One region of the Streptomyces sp. NPDC085927 genome, then DNA from elsewhere that is predicted to be linked to it. Evidence: riboswitches for the same ligand, from Rfam matches in the RefSeq annotation. Region 1 holds a riboswitch; each other region holds the start of a gene.
The links. Region 1 has a riboswitch for cyclic di-AMP ahead of ACIF80_RS04100 (transglycosylase SLT domain-containing protein). Riboswitches for the same ligand answer to the same signal wherever they lie in the genome.

Region 1 (4,955 bases):
CGGCCGGGACCACTCACGGCCGGCGCAGCCGGGCCGCCCCCCTCAAGGTCCGCGACGCCAGCGAGGCGAGACGCGGCCGGGCGACGACGAAGCCGTGCGCGCGGCGGGCGGGCTCTCGGCGCAGCAACTGAAGCGTGGCGCCCAGGCCCGGACGCGTCGCCTCCCCTTCGTAGACGGCGCGTTCACCCGTCTTCAGCGCGTCCTTGTACTCGGCCGGGCCGCGTCCCATGTCGAGCAGGCCGATGCCCTCGCCGGCCGCCGCCTCGGCCATCCGCAGATGCAGTACGAGCCCCGGCGAGAACTTCGCGAACTCCGGGTCGTACGCCGGGAACCAGCAGGCCAGTACCGAGGCCGAGCGCAGGCCGAAGTGGGCCGCGACGGGACGGTCCCCGGCGTACAGGACGGACAGCGTGCCCGTGCACTCCGGAGCCCGGGTCCCGGCCAGGCGGCCCACGAGCCGGGTGATCCACTCCTGCGCGAACCGGTCGCGGCGCCCGGTCCTGCGGTACTGCGCCGACTTCCATCCGATGAGCGTGCGGAGCACGGCCGGATCGCGTTCGTCGAACACGAACCGCACCGGTCCGGCCTGGCGATCCAGCCGGCGCTCCTTGGCCAGGGTGGTCTTCAGGAACTTCGGCGACTGGCCGCGCAGTACGGACTCGTAGGTCTCGTACCCCTTCTCCACGTCGATGACGAAGGTGGCGTGCTCCTCGGCCGCGTGCGGGACGAACAGGGTCTGGTCCGCCTCCAGGTTGTCGAAGGCGAAGCTCGACACCGAGCAGGCACGCAGCAGTTCACCGGTCTCCAGCGCCAGACCCGGACGCAGGACGGCGCCCTGGCAGTCCGAGACGCCGAGCCCGATCGCCCGGCCCTGCCCCAGCGCGCCCCGCTCGTACGGCAGGAATCCGGCCGGCTCGGCGGACGCCCCCTCGTACAGCACCGCGACCCGGGCCTGCGGGCGCACCCTGGACACGGCGGTGGCGAACTCCGGTTCCATGAAAGGGCTGCGCGGTGCCTCCGTCGCGGCACGCAGCTCACGCCACCGTTCCCGTTCCCCCTCGCCGAGCTCCTCGAGCCTCAGCACACGCGTGCGTCCACTGCTCACCTGACCCCCCGATCAAGTCCCCCCTGGACACTTGGAAGGTACCGCCCAAGAGCACGAGGGCGGTAGGTAGCGGAGCATGTTGTTGCCAAGTGGTGCAGAGGCCGCGGATGGTGCCCCGGGCGCGGCACCTCGGGCGGAGCGGGCCAGGCGGAACCGGCGAGGCGGAGCGGGCGAGGCGGGGAGAGCCGGGCTGGGTGGGACGGGGCGAGACGGACGCAGTGAGACGGGCGGGGCGGGACGGGTGGGGCGGGGTCGGGCGGGTGGGGCGGGGCCGGGCGTGGTGAGTCGGGCGGACCCGGTATCCGTATTCTCTGATCATGGCCGCACCCACCGATTGCTCGCTCATCGCCACCGACCTGGACGGGACGCTGCTGCGCGGCGACGACACCCTCTCCGACCGCTCCCTCGCCGCGCTGGCGCTGGCGGCGCGGGCCGGTGCCCGGCACCTCGTGGTGACGGGGCGCCCGGCGCCCAGGGTGCGGCCGCTCCTGAACGATCTGGGGGCCACCGGGCTCGCGGTGTGCGGACAGGGCGCGCAGGTGTACGAGGCCGGCACGGACCGGCTGCTGTGGTCGGTCACCCTGGACCGGGAACTGGCGGAGGCCGCGCTCGGCAAGATCGAGGCCGAGGTCGGGGAGCTGTACGCCGCGGTCGACCAGGACGGGGTGGACGGACTCACCCTGATCGAGCCGGGCTATCTGATGCCGCACCCGACGCTGCCCGCCGTGCGGGTCGAACGGCGGGACGACCTGTGGGCCCGGCCGATCAGCAAGGTACTGCTGCGCCATCCCCACCTGACCGACGACGAGTTGGCGGCGACGGCCCGTTCGGCGGTCGGCTCGCTGGCCACGGTCACCATGTCGGGTCCGGGCACCGTGGAGCTCCAGCCGTGCGGTGTGACCAAGGCGACCGGTCTCGCGCTGGCCGCCGAGCACCTGGGGCTGGAGCCCGGGCGGACCGTCGCCTTCGGCGACATGCCCAATGACATCCCGATGTTCGACTGGGCGGCCCACGGGGTCGCCATGGCCAACGCCCACCCCGAGCTCAAGGCGGTGGCCGACGAGGTCACCACGTCGAACGAGGACGACGGGGTGGCCGTCGTCCTCGAGCGGTTGTTCGGCGGAGCGGAGTCGTACGTGCCCCAACACGTACTGCCCCGCCCCAGGTCCGGGAGGGTGCCCCGGTAGGCCCCGGTACCGCCGGTGTGGCCGGTGCCGCCGGCGTTCCGGTGTCCCGGTGTCCCGAGGGGCCCGGGCGTCTCAGTAGGCGCCGAAGACGTTGTCGATGGAGCCGTAGCGGTCCGCCGCGTAGTTGCAGGCCGCCGTGATGTTCGCGACCGGGTCGAACGGGTCGAAGGCCGTGCCGGGCACGTGGTACGCCCGGAAGGTCGGGTCGATGACCTGCAGCAGGCCCTTCGACGGGGTGCCGGCCATGGCGTTGGAGTCCCACAGGTTGACGGCCTGCGGGTTGCCGGACGACTCGCGCAGGATGTTGCGGTGGATGGAGTCGTAGCTGCCGGGGATGCCGTGCTGCGCCATGACGGACAGCGACTCGCGGATCCAGCCGTCGAGGTTGTCCGGGTACGCGGTCACGGTGCCGGCGGCGGACGTCGCGGCAGCGGCGGGTGTGGCGGGCGCGGCGGAGGCGGCGGTGGCGCCGAACAGCGGGAGGGCGACCGCCGCGACGCCGGCCACGGCGAAGGAGCGGACGAGGCGGGAGCGGCCGAAGCGGCGGGGCGAACCGGATGCGGTCATGTCTGTGTTCCTCTCCTACGCCTGCGAGGTGAGCTGTCGGGTTCGGGCGGGAGAGTGCCCGGCCGTGCCCCTGCGGGCATGGCTTCACCCCGAGCCGTTCCGGGTGCGAACCGGTCCGGCGGCTTACCTGGGTCCCCCGCTCCTGCCGTGCGTGAGTTCATCGATGGGTGGCGCGGGCGGTGGCAGGATTCGGCGTCCGCCCGACAGGCCGGGAACGTATGCGAGTGCACTTGTCGGGAACAAGTGCGACCGTCACGGATCATGCTGTTTGATCTTGCATCGAGGCGTTTGCGGCACTTGCCCCTTTGCGGACGCCAAGGGTCAACTCGCTTTCGGGGCAAGGGAAATCGCCGGTGGGCGTGAGGGGTGGGCGCGCCGGGGGGTGCGTGACTCACTTCACTGGCCGCACCGCGCGTTCACATGTGCCACCAAAAGGGATTTACTTGGTAATTACGACAAATCGCGCGCCCGGGCGGGCAGGATGGTCTGCGTGCCGGATCGCGTGCCGGATCGTGCTTCGGAGGCGCCCTGAGGGTGCGTCCCGAGGGTGAACCCCGGGGCGGATCGTCATGCCCGAAAGGCGAGGAATATCCTTTGTTACCAACTGATCAGAAAAGGTCTGATGGTGATCCGATATCGGAGGGTGCCGTGAGACGCCGTGTACGCGTGTGCAGGTGAGTCCGGGGAATGTGGGTGCTGGCGGTGATCGAAACATGACCGGATACGCTGACTCGAGTGATGTCAGCGACCTATCGACAAACTGTGCAAGACGTCTAAGCGCCAGTGGACACCAGCAGACAGGAGACCCCTCGTGACCGTCGTCGGGCCGTTCGGGCTGAGCGTGCGGGACCAGGCTCTGGAGGCCGATGTCCAGGCCGGTATGACGGCTGTCGAGGAAGGGCTGCTCGAGGCCACGAAGAGTGAGGTCCCCTTCATCACCGAGGCCGCCCAGCACCTGGTGCGGGCCGGTGGCAAGCGGTTCCGGCCACTGCTCGTGATGCTCGCCGCCCAGTTCGGCGACCCCTACGCTCCCGGCATCGTGCCGTCCGCCGTGGTCGTGGAGCTGACCCACCTGGCCACGCTGTACCACGACGACGTGATGGACGACGCCGCCGTACGGCGCGGGGTGCCCAGTGCCAACACCCGCTGGGGCAACTCCGTCGCGGTCCTCACCGGCGACTTCCTGTTCGCGCGCGCTTCACACATCCTGGCCGACCTCGGACCGGAGGCCGTACGGGTGCAGGCCGAGGCGTTCGAGCGGCTGGTCACCGGCCAGATCCTGGAGACCGCGGGGCCGCAGGACGGCCGGGACCCGGTCGATCACTACCTGGACGTCCTCGGCGGCAAGACCGGTTCGCTGGTCGCCGTCTCCTGCCGCTTCGGCGCCATGATGTCCGGTGCGGACGACACGGTCGTGGACGTGCTGACCCAGTACGGCGAGCGGCTCGGGGTGGCCTTCCAGCTCGCCGACGACGTCCTGGACATCGCCTCCGACTCCCACGAGTCCGGCAAGACCCCGGGCACCGACCTGCGTGAGGGCATCCCGACGCTGCCCGTGCTGCGGCTGCGCGAGCGGGCGGCCCGGCTGGGGCTGGCCGAGGACATCGCCCTGTGCGAGCTGCTCGGCTCCGACCTCAGCGACGACGCCCGGCACGCCGAAGCACTGCGGCTGCTGCGCGCCCACCCCGCGCTGGAGCAGGCCCGCCGGGACACCGTGCGCTATGCGCAGGAGGCGCGCTCGGCACTGGCTCCGTTGCCGGAGTGCGAGTCGAAGACGGCCCTGGTCGAGCTGTGCGACGCGGTGGTGCACCGGGCCGGCTGACCCGCCTGCCGTCCCTGTCCGCCGCTTCGGTTCCGGCCCCGGTGCGGCCCGCACCGGCTCGCAGAGTGCCCCACACCGGCCCGCAGCGGTCCGCACTGCCCCGCTCCGGTCGTCGCCGGCCCTTACGGCAGTTCCTCCGACCCCTACTGGTCGGGGGACAGAACATCGCCCCGTGTCATACCGCAGCAGTACACGGAGTTGCGTCCGGGGTCTGACGCATCTGCCCGCCGGGTTTGGTCAGATGGAACACGACGGACATCACCACTCCTCACCG
Region 2 (4,955 bases), on a different contig from region 1:
AGCTCACCGACGGACTCATCGACCGGTTCGCGGACAGCGGCTCCGCCGACCTCATCCACGACTTCGCCTTCCCGCTCCCCATTTACGCCATCTGCGACCTGCTCGGCGTTCCCCGGGAGGACCAGGACGACTTCCGCGACTGGGCGGGCATGATGATCCGCCACCAGGGAGGCCCCAGGGGCGGCGTAGCCCGGTCGGTGAAGAAGATGCGCGGCTACCTGGCCGACCTGATCCACCGCAAGCGCGAGGCCCTGCCCGCCGAACCCGCCCCCGGCGAGGACCTCATCTCCGGCTTGATCCGTGCCTCCGACCACGGTGAGCACCTCACCGAGAACGAGGCCGCCGCCATGGCCTTCATCCTTCTGTTCGCCGGTTTCGAGACCACCGTCAACCTCATCGGCAACGGCACCTACGCCCTGCTCACCCACCCGGAGCAGCGTGAGCGCCTGCAGACGTCGCTCGCCGCAGGGGAGCGCGGGCTGCTGGAGACCGGAGTGGAGGAACTCCTGCGCTACGACGGGCCCGTGGAGCTGGCCACCTGGCGGTTCGCCACCGAGGCACTCACCCTCGGCGGGCAGCGCATCTCGGCCGGCGACCCGGTCCTCGTCGTCCTGGCCGCCGCGGACCGCGATCCGGATCGGTTCGCCGACCCCGACACGCTCGACCTCGCCCGGCGCGACAACCAGCATCTGGGGTACGGCCACGGCATCCACTACTGCCTCGGCGCTCCTCTGGCCCGTCTGGAGGGCCAGACCGCGCTCGCCACCCTGCTGACCCGTCTGCCGGACCTCGAACTCGCGGTGGACCCGGCCGAACTGCGCTGGCGCGGCGGCCTCATCATGCGCGGACTGCGCACACTGCCGGTGCGGTTCACCGCGCTGCCGATGTGATCTCGCCTACGGAGCACCGTGCCCGGCACCCGTTCCGAAATGACCCGGATGGTCGCCGAGTCCGCTCCGGGCCGTCCTCCGGCCGCCCTTTGCCTCCGCGCAAGTGACCGTCAGGTCCGCCGTGGACACGGTCCGTCGAGTTCGGGTGGGGCCGGCGTAAAGGTGACACCCACTCAACTCTGTGATCTTCATGTGATCTGCGCGGCATGAACTTGTGACAGACGTTCGAGTGCGGATACGTTCACCCATCAAGCACGGCGTCTCGCTTCTGCGATACCACAGTTCCAATCGCCGTGCGAGCAACCGTTGTCTGCGAAAGGTCTCCGCATGCTCTCCGGGAACGGTCGTCACCGTCGCCCCCGCCAGGCTCCGGCTCTTATCGTCGCGGCCGGAGTGACCGGCTCGGCCATCGCGATTCCCCTCCTCGGGGCCGGCGCGGCCAGTGCGGCCGACGGCTCGACCTGGGACCGGGTCGCCGAGTGTGAGTCCGGTGGCTCCTGGAGCCAGAACTCCGGCAACGGTTATTACGGCGGCCTGCAGTTGACCCAGACGGACTGGGAGAAGTACGGCGGCCTCGACTACGCGGCCAGCGCCGACCAGGCCAGCCGCGGCCAGCAGATAGCGGTGGCCGAGAAGATCCTCGCCGACCAGGGTGTCGGCGCGTGGCGGGCCTGCGGGCTGCTGGGGGGCCTGGGACAGGACTCGCCCGCGCTCGACCTCGGTACCGGCGCGAAGGGCGACGCGTCGGGCAAGTCCGGTTCCGAAAGGTCCGTCACTCCGTCGCCGTCCCAGTCCTCCGACTCCTCGAAGGACGCCAAGGACACCAAGGACACCAAGGACGCGAAGGACGCGAAGGGTGCCGCGGACGGCAAGGAGAAGGAGGAGGGTGCGGGCGGACCGGTCGACCCCGACGCTTCCCCCTCCGCCTCCCCGTCTCCCTCCGCCTCGGCCAAGGGTGACGACTCGGACAAGTCGGGGCAAAAGGAAGATGCTTCGGAATCGTCCGATGGCGAGAGCTCCGGCAGCGGCCGCCACCGCGGCGCCAGCGCCGAGGAAGAGGTGCGCGAGGACCGTGACGCCGGATCCTCCGGCCGGCACGCCTCACGCGGCGGTCTCGGCTTCACGCGCGGCCTTGACAGTGCGTCCCCGTCCAGCAGCTCCGGCTCGGGTGCCGGGAGCGACTCCTCGGTCGCCTCCGACTCCCTTGCCCTCGGCGGCGGATGGCTCGCCCAGTACAGCGGAGGGGACGAGGTCCTGGGCGCGGCCGCCCCGAACCTCATCCTTCCCGGTCAGACGCTCGCGTTCGGGTTCGAATCGGACAACGGCTGACATCCGGGCGGCAGCTGGGGGCGCGGGCACTTCCCGGTCGAGCGGTGGCCGGGTGCGGGTCGGGCGGTGACGGGGCGACAGGCGGACCGGTGTGCGAAAAAGTGCGTCGACAGCGCCAATTGACGTTGCGTTTTGCCGCGAATGTCCGGTTTAAAGATGATGAGAGATAGGTCTCAGAAGGCCTGATCTTCTTTGATAATCCGCCGGGCCCGTGTCTACGGTCGTGACCGCTCGTCATCACGGGCCCCGGCTGCCGCCACGCCGAATCCTGCCAGTGGCAGCACGGGAACAGTCGTCGCGTCATGCGCCGTAGGCAGGAGCGGGGGACCCAAGGTAGGCGCCGAATCCGGTGAGGGATGCCGGATGCGGCTAGGGGTGAAGCCGTGTCCCGTGAGGGACGCGGCCGGGCAACTCAACCGGCCCGAACCCGACAGCTCACCTCGTAGGCGTCGGTGAGGGGATCCATCCATGCTGTTTTCCGGCAAGGGCAAGCACCGTCGTCCGTCCAAGGCCACCCGTGTCATCGCCGTCGCCGGCGTCACCGGTGCCGCTGTCGCCGCCCCGCTGATGGCGGCCGGCAACGCTTCCGCCGCCACCGCCTCCGAGTGGGAGACCGTCGCCCAGTGCGAGTCCGGCGGCAACTGGTCGATCAACACCGGCAACGGTTACTACGGCGGCCTGCAGTTCTCCGCCTCCACCTGGGCCGGTTACGGCGGCACGGCGTACGCCGGCACCGCCGACCAGGCCAGCAAGGCCCAGCAGATCGAGATCGCCGAGAAGGTCCTCGCGGGCCAGGGCAAGGGTGCCTGGCCGGTCTGCGGCAAGGGCCTGTCCAACGCCGCCCACACCGGTGGCGGCTCCACCGAGGGCTCGGGCAACCAGAGTTCGGGCAACCAGGACAGCGGCTCCTCGCAGCAGTCCCAGCAGCAGGAGTCCCAGCAGCAGGAGTCCCCGAAGCGGAACACCGAGGCCGCTCCCGAGCGTTCGGCCGAGCAGAAGGCCTCCCGCTCCGACGAGCGTCCGGCCGCCAAGAAGACCGTCACCACCCCGACCGGTGAGAAGGTCGAGAAGGGCGACGGCGAGTACAAGGTCGTCAAGGGCGACACCCTCAGCTCGATCGCCTCGGAGCAGGACGTCAAGGGCGGCTGGGACAAGCTGTTCAAGCTGAACGACGACATCGTCGAGGACGCCGACCTCATCTACCCGGGCCAGCAGCTGCACCTGAAGTAAGGCCGCGGCCGCGAGTCCGGGCCCCGTCCCCACGGGTGCCTGCCCCGCCCCGGCGCGTGCCCCCGTACGCGCCGGGGCGGGGCTTTTTCCGTGTCCGGTACCGGAGTGGGTCCGTGCGTGGTACCGGAGTGGGTCCGTGCGTGGTGCCGGAGTGGGTCCGTGCGTGGTGCCGGAGTCGGTCCGTGCGCGGTGCCGGAGTGGGTCCGTGCGCGATGCCGGAGCCGGCCTCCCGTCTCCCGGTTTTCCGATACCGCCTTTGTTCCGTTCGGAAACAATTTACTCTCGGTTCTGTCCGCGGAGCGGCCGACCGGATGGCCGATCGCCCCGAGCCGGATAGGCTCGGGTCCGCAGGGCCCCGTGGCCCCGCTGAACCACGTCACATCCATGAAGGAGATGCTCGTGCCGTCCATCGACGTCGTCGTAGCCCGGGAAATCCTGGACTCCCGAGGCAACCCCACGGTCGAGGTCGAGGTCGGCCTCGACGACGGCAGCACGGGTCGTGCCGCCGTTCCGTCCGGCGCCTCCACCGGCGCCTTCGAGGCCATCGAACTCCGTGACGGCGATCCCGACCGTTACCAGGGCAAGGGTGTGGAGAAGGCCGTCCTGGCCGTCATCGAGCAGATCGGTCCGGAGCTCGTCGGCTACGACGCCACCGAGCAGCGCCTGATCGACCAGGCGATGTTCGACCTGGACGCCACCGACAACAAGGGCTCCCTCGGCGCCAACGCCATCCTCGGCGTCTCCCTGGCCGTCGCCCACGCCGCCTCCGAGGCCAGCGACCTGCCGCTCTTCCGCTACCTGGGCGGCCCCAACGCGCACCTGCTGCCGGTGCCGATGATGAACATCCTCAACGGCGGTTCGCACGCGGACTCCAATGTGGACATCCAGGAGTTCATGATCGCCCCGATCGGCGCGGAGTCCTTCTCCGAGGCCCTGCGCTGGGGCACCGAGGTCTACCACACGCTGAAGAAGGTCCTGAAGCGCAAGAGCCTGGCCACCGGCCTCGGCGACGAGGGCGGCTTCGCCCCGAACCTCGGCTCCAACCGCGAGGCCCTCGACCTCATCCTCGAGGCCGTCAAGGAAGCCGGTTACACCCCCGGCGAGCAGATCGCCCTCGCGCTCGACGTCGCCGCCTCCGAGTTCTACAAGGACGGCACGTACGTCTTCGAGGGCAAGGAGCGCTCCGCCGCCGAGATGACGGAGTACTACGCCGAACTGGTCGAGGCGTACCCGCTGGTCTCCATCGAGGACCCGCTGTTCGAGGACGACTGGGAGGGCTGGAAGGCCCTCACCGACAAGCTCGGCGACAAGGTCCAGATCGTCGGCGACGACCTGTTCGTCACCAACCCGGAGCGCCTGGCCCGCGGCATCGAGGAGGGCGCGGCCAACGCCCTGCTGGTCAAGGTGAACCAGATCGGTTCGCTGACCGAGACCCTGGACGCCGTCGAGCTGGCCCAGCGCAACGGCTTCAAGTGCATGATGTCGCACCGCTCCGGTGAGACCGAG
Region 3 (4,955 bases), on a different contig from region 1:
GGTCCTCGCGGGAGGAGTCCGTGACGGGGTCGGGCAGGGGCCACTTGCGGCTCGGGACGTGTCCCACACCCCGCCACCACGGTTCGGCCGGCAGCTCCCCGGCGGGCTCGAACGGCAGGCCCGGAACGGGGAAGGCGGCGGGCTGCCCGACCGCGTCGGCCGCGGCCATCGTCCACTCGCCGGGTTCCGCCCACGGGTGCGGCGCCAGGTTGAAGGTGCCCCAGTGGATCGGCAGGAAGACCCCGCCCGGCCGTCCCTGCTGGAGGTCGAGGTGGGCCTGGAGACCCTCCGCGGGGTTCATGTGGATCTCCGGCCAGGAACCGGGCCCGGGAATCGGGTCCGAGTGCCCCTTGGGCCAGAAGTCCGAGTACGCGCCGATCTGGATCATCGTCGCGTCGAAGGGGCCGTGGGTGGCGCCGATGTCCTTGAAGCCGTCGAAGTAGCCGGTGTCGCCGCTGTGGTAGACGCGGTGCTCCTCGCCCGCGACGGCCCATGAGGCCCACAGGGTGTGCTGGGTGTTGCGCAGGCCCCGGCCGCAGAAGTGGCGGGCCGGGGTGGCGGTGAGGGTGAGTCCGCCGATCCCGGTCGCCTCGTGCCAGTCCAGTTCGCGCAGCCGGTCGGCGGGCACGCCCCAGTGCTCGAGATGGGCGCCCACACCGAGCGGTACGGCGAACAGCGTGTCCGTGCCGGCGAGCGCCTTGATGGTGGGCAGGTCCAGGTGGTCGTAGTGGTCGTGCGAGATCACGACGACGTCGACCGGACCGAGCGCGGCCAGCGGCAGGGGCACCGGGTGCAGCCGCTTCGGCCCGGCGAAGGGGAACGGGGAGCAGCGCTCACCCCACACGGGGTCGAACAGCACCCTCCGCCCGTCGATCTCCGCGAGCACACTGGAGTGGCCCATCCAGGTCAGGCGCAGTCCGGAGGCAGGCGGGCGGGCCAGGTCGGCGAGGGTGGTGGCATGCACCGGCAGGGCGCCGTGCGGGGCACGGTGGGAGCGGGTGTCCTTGTCGAAGTAGGTCTTCGCCAGGTCCCGGGAGGAGCCCGGGGGCCGGAGCCGGGTGGGGCCTTCGGGGTTCTGGAACACGCCGTCCCGGTAGTGCGGGGACCTGCGGATACGCGCCATGCGCTCACCGGTGGGCTCCGCGCCGAAGGCCGCGGGCCGTAGCGCACGGAGCCCGGAGCTCTGGGAACGGGTACCGGCCACATTGCCTCCAGGTGGAGTCGGTCAGACATTCCATTATGTGCGGCCGGTCCGGCGCCGGTACGCCTCACTGGCCGGAAAGCGTCCCGGAGCCGTGCACGTGCTCCCTCACTTCTCGGCGAAGGAACAGCCGGCGGTCACCGCCTTCGCCCACGCGGGCGGGCTCCGCTGTCCGGATCCCGCCGGCCCGGGAGCGGGAGCCGGAGCGGGAGGAACTGTCCGGGCGGGCCCGCCGAACCGGGAACGCGGACGCCCCCGGCGCGGGCCGCGCCCGCACCCGCTCCCCCCGCCTCGCGCCCTCCCGCCCCTCGTCATGCCACCGAGGCGATGCGCTCCTTGATGTCGTGCGGGGACAGCGCGCCCTTCGCCGTCACGTGGTCCCCCGACGACTCTCCCCGCAGCCTGCGCCCTATCCACGGCACCAGGTACTCGCGCGCCCATTGGACATTGTCCCGCCGGACGTCGAGGCTGCCGCGGGGCGGCAGCGGGGGCCAGGTCTGCTCCGGGTCGGCCGGGACGTCCAGGCCGAGGGTCTGTCCCGCGCGGAGCGCCACGCGCGTGTGCCCCTCGGGCGACAGGTGCAGCCGGTCGGTGTCCCAGGCCCTGCGGTCCTGGATGCTCCTGAGGGACCAGAGGTCGAGCACCGGGCAGCCGTACCGGTCGGCGACGGCCCGCACATGCCCGTTGTAGGTGGCGATCTTGCCGCGCAGATGCCTGAGCACGGGCACGCCACGGGTGTCGAACCCGGTCGTCACCAGAACCGTGCCGGAGACCGCCGCGAGCGCGGCGATCGCCCGCTCGAAACGCTCGGCCACCTCGTCCGGGTCGCTGCCGGGGCGCAGGATGTCGTTGCCGCCCGCACAGAAAGAGACCAGTGCGGGGGCCAGTTCGACGGCCCGCGGAAGCTGGTCGGACACGACCTGGTCGAGCAGTTTTCCGCGCACCGCGAGATTCGCGTACCGGAAGTCGCCTTCGGGACGCCGGTCGGCGAGAAGTACCGCGAATCGGTCGGCCCAGCCGACGAATGCCCCGTTGGGGCCGGGGTCGCCGACGCCCTCGGTGAAGCTGTCCCCCACCGCCACGTACGACCCGATCACTGCCTTGCTGTCATTCTTCGAATCGTCTGCCACAACCGGACATGATTCACCTTCGAATGTGACCTACGCGACCGTAGGAAGGCATTGACGGACGGTGAGATAAGCCACTCGTAAAGCGCCGGCACATTTGGAATAGCCCTCCGGGCGGGGACGTTGACCGGCGGGCAACGTGACGCACGGAACACTCCCGGTACTCCCCGTACTCCCTTTCTGTGGGCACACCCGGCACACCGGACGCACCGAAGGCCGGACCCGGGGATCGGGGTCCGGCCTTCGGCGGCGTGTCAGGCGGGTTGCCTCGGGGGTCAGCCGATGGAGACGCCCTTGCCGCGGAGGTAGGAGACCGGGTCCAGGTCCGAGCCGTAGTTCGGCGTGGTGCGGATCTCGAAGTGCAGGTGCGGACCGGTCGAGTTGCCGGTGGAGCCCGAGAGGCCGACCTGCTGGCCGCCGCTCACGGTCTGGCCGGCCGAGACGGACAGCGAGGAGAGGTGGGCGTACTGGGCGTAGTGGCCGTCGTCCAGCTTGATGACGACCTGGTTGCCGTACGAGCCGGCCCAGCCGGCGGAGACGACGGTGCCCGCGCCCACGGCCTTCAGGGAGGTGCCGGTCGGAACGGCGAAGTCGACACCGGTGTGGTAGCCGCTGGACCACATGCTGCCGGCCACCTTGTAGGCGGTGCCGAGGCCGCCGCCGGGCACCGGCGAGCTGTAACCGGAGGTGGCCGCGGCCTGGTTCGCGGTGGCCGAGCCGGAGGAGGACTTCGGCGCGGACCGCTCGGAGGCCTCGCCGGCCGTCGACGGCTTCGCCTTGGAGGACGGAGCCGACGGAGCGGCCGAAGAGGGCGCCTCGGAAGAAGAGGACTTCTTCGGCGCACCGGTCGCGGCGGCCTTGCCGTCGACCGAGAGCTTCAGACCGGGGTGGATGAGCGACGGGTCGCCGCCCACGGCCTCGCGGTTGTCGGAGTAGAGCTGCTTCCAGCCACCGTCGACGTTCTCGGACTCGGCGATCTTCGCCAGGTAGTCGCCGCCCTTCACGATGTACGTGCGGGTCTCGCCGTTCTTGTCGCCGTCGGCCTTCACGCCGTCAGACGTCTTGCCGGCGACGGCATACGACTGGACGGCCTTTTCCGGGGCGGCCTGCGGAGTGGCGGCGTTCGCTCCGGTGGCACCGAGAAGCGGCAGGGCGAGTGCGGCGCCACCGGTTCCGGCGACGGCGATGGAGCGGGTGAAACGCAAAGCGCTGGGACGACGGTGCTTACCCTTTGCGGGCATGACGAATTCCTCTCCGGCGCCTACGAGGTGAGCTGTCGGGTGCGGACTGGAGATGCCCGGCCGCGTCGAAAACGCGGCTTAACCCCAAGCCGTTCCGGAGACCGGAACAGGCAGTCGTACCTGTGGGTCCCCCGCTCCTGCCATATACGGGTCAGAGGGTGAAGGCTCCGGACAGCGGCAGGATTAGGCGTCCGTCCGGATCGATGGCGAACGTAGGCGACCGAGACGCAAAGGGACAAGCGCGATCTTCCGAGCGAAGGCGTGTTTTCGTGATCCATTGACCTGAAAACCGTCACCCAGAGTCGCCCCGGATTTTCGACACCCCGCGAATCTCCTTGCTGAATACCGGAATTACGTGAGCATGGCGACAACACATCGTCACCTCTATGACGATGCTCACCACCCCATTCCCATCTCCCTTCCTATCGGGGCACGTTATGGCGAAACTCCTTAAACGGACAGAACGCTCTAATGGGAGAATCTCGGATGGTTCGGCCGGGCCGGGCCGCAGGTCCGGCACGGGTCCGTCCGCGCCGGCGACTCCGCACCGGGAGCTCCACCGGGAGGGCCCCGTCTCCACTCCGACGGCCCCCTCGCCAACTCATTGCCCCTGCCAGGCATGTCGTATCGTCGGGTGACACCCGCCGGCGCCGACGCGCCGGCGGCGCAGAGTGGGAGAGGGGCCCCCGTGACGCAGCAGATCCCGTCGACCGAACCCGAGCTCATCGGAGTGCGCAATTTCCGTGATGTGGGCGGTCTGCCGACCGTCGACGGCCGCCGGGTGCGGCACGGGGTGCTGTTCCGCAGTGGCCATCTCGCGCACGCCACGGAGGAGGACGCCGCCTTCCTGTCCTCCCTGGGACTGCACACCGTCTTCGACTTCCGCAACGCGGCCGACCACAAGCTGGACGGGCGGGACATCGAACTGCCCGGCGTGCGCAATGTGAATCTGCCGCTGAGCGACCCGGCCGACGGCGCCGAGTTCTGGAGGATGGTCCGCGACGGGGACCTGGACCAGCTCCGCTCGATCCTCGCCGGCGGCAAGGGGGCGGAGCGGATGATCACCTCGTACCGCATGACGGTGAGGCAACGCACCGCCGAGCACTCCCAGGTGCTGCTCTCGCTCGCCGAGGAGTGCGTGCCCGCGCTGATGCACTGCGCGGCGGGCAAGGACCGCGCGGGCCTGTCGGTGGCGGTGACACTGCTCGCGCTGGGCGTGGAGCGGGACGCGATCTTCGACGACTACCTGAAGTCCAGCGCCGCGCACCGCCGCTACAAGGTGCGCCGCAGCGGCACCTCCGCCTCGGCCTACTCCCCCGAGGTCATGGAGCTGCTCGACCCGCTGTTCGACGCCCGCGCCGAGTATCTGTCGGCCGCGCTGGAGAC

Region 2: it holds a riboswitch for cyclic di-AMP, as region 1 does, so the genes downstream of both, ACIF80_RS11410 (transglycosylase family protein) here and ACIF80_RS04100 (transglycosylase SLT domain-containing protein) in region 1, are expected to answer to the same signal.
Region 3: it holds a riboswitch for cyclic di-AMP, as region 1 does, so the genes downstream of both, ACIF80_RS34335 (peptidoglycan DD-metalloendopeptidase family protein) here and ACIF80_RS04100 (transglycosylase SLT domain-containing protein) in region 1, are expected to answer to the same signal.

The regions. Positions count from the first base shown of each region.
Region 1 is NZ_JBITSN010000001.1:885,756-890,710, reverse strand. Features, by position in the region: gene ACIF80_RS04110 (GNAT family N-acetyltransferase) at 14-1,105, opposite strand; gene ACIF80_RS04105 (HAD family hydrolase) at 1,423-2,292, shown strand; gene ACIF80_RS04100 (transglycosylase SLT domain-containing protein) at 2,365-2,859, opposite strand; cyclic di-AMP (ydaO/yuaA leader) riboswitch at 2,865-3,032, opposite strand; gene ACIF80_RS04095 (polyprenyl synthetase family protein) at 3,671-4,681, shown strand.
Region 2 is NZ_JBITSN010000003.1:515,472-520,426, forward strand. Features, by position in the region: gene ACIF80_RS11400 (cytochrome P450) at 1-890, shown strand, start outside; gene ACIF80_RS11405 (transglycosylase family protein) at 1,284-2,219, shown strand; cyclic di-AMP (ydaO/yuaA leader) riboswitch at 2,515-2,683, shown strand; gene ACIF80_RS11410 (transglycosylase family protein) at 2,688-3,449, shown strand; gene eno (phosphopyruvate hydratase) at 3,849-4,955, shown strand, end outside.
Region 3 is NZ_JBITSN010000022.1:15,516-20,470, reverse strand. Features, by position in the region: gene ACIF80_RS34345 (MBL fold metallo-hydrolase) at 1-1,204, opposite strand, end outside; gene ACIF80_RS34340 (SGNH/GDSL hydrolase family protein) at 1,513-2,298, opposite strand; gene ACIF80_RS34335 (peptidoglycan DD-metalloendopeptidase family protein) at 2,604-3,569, opposite strand; cyclic di-AMP (ydaO/yuaA leader) riboswitch at 3,574-3,736, opposite strand; gene ACIF80_RS34330 (tyrosine-protein phosphatase) at 4,258-4,955, shown strand, end outside.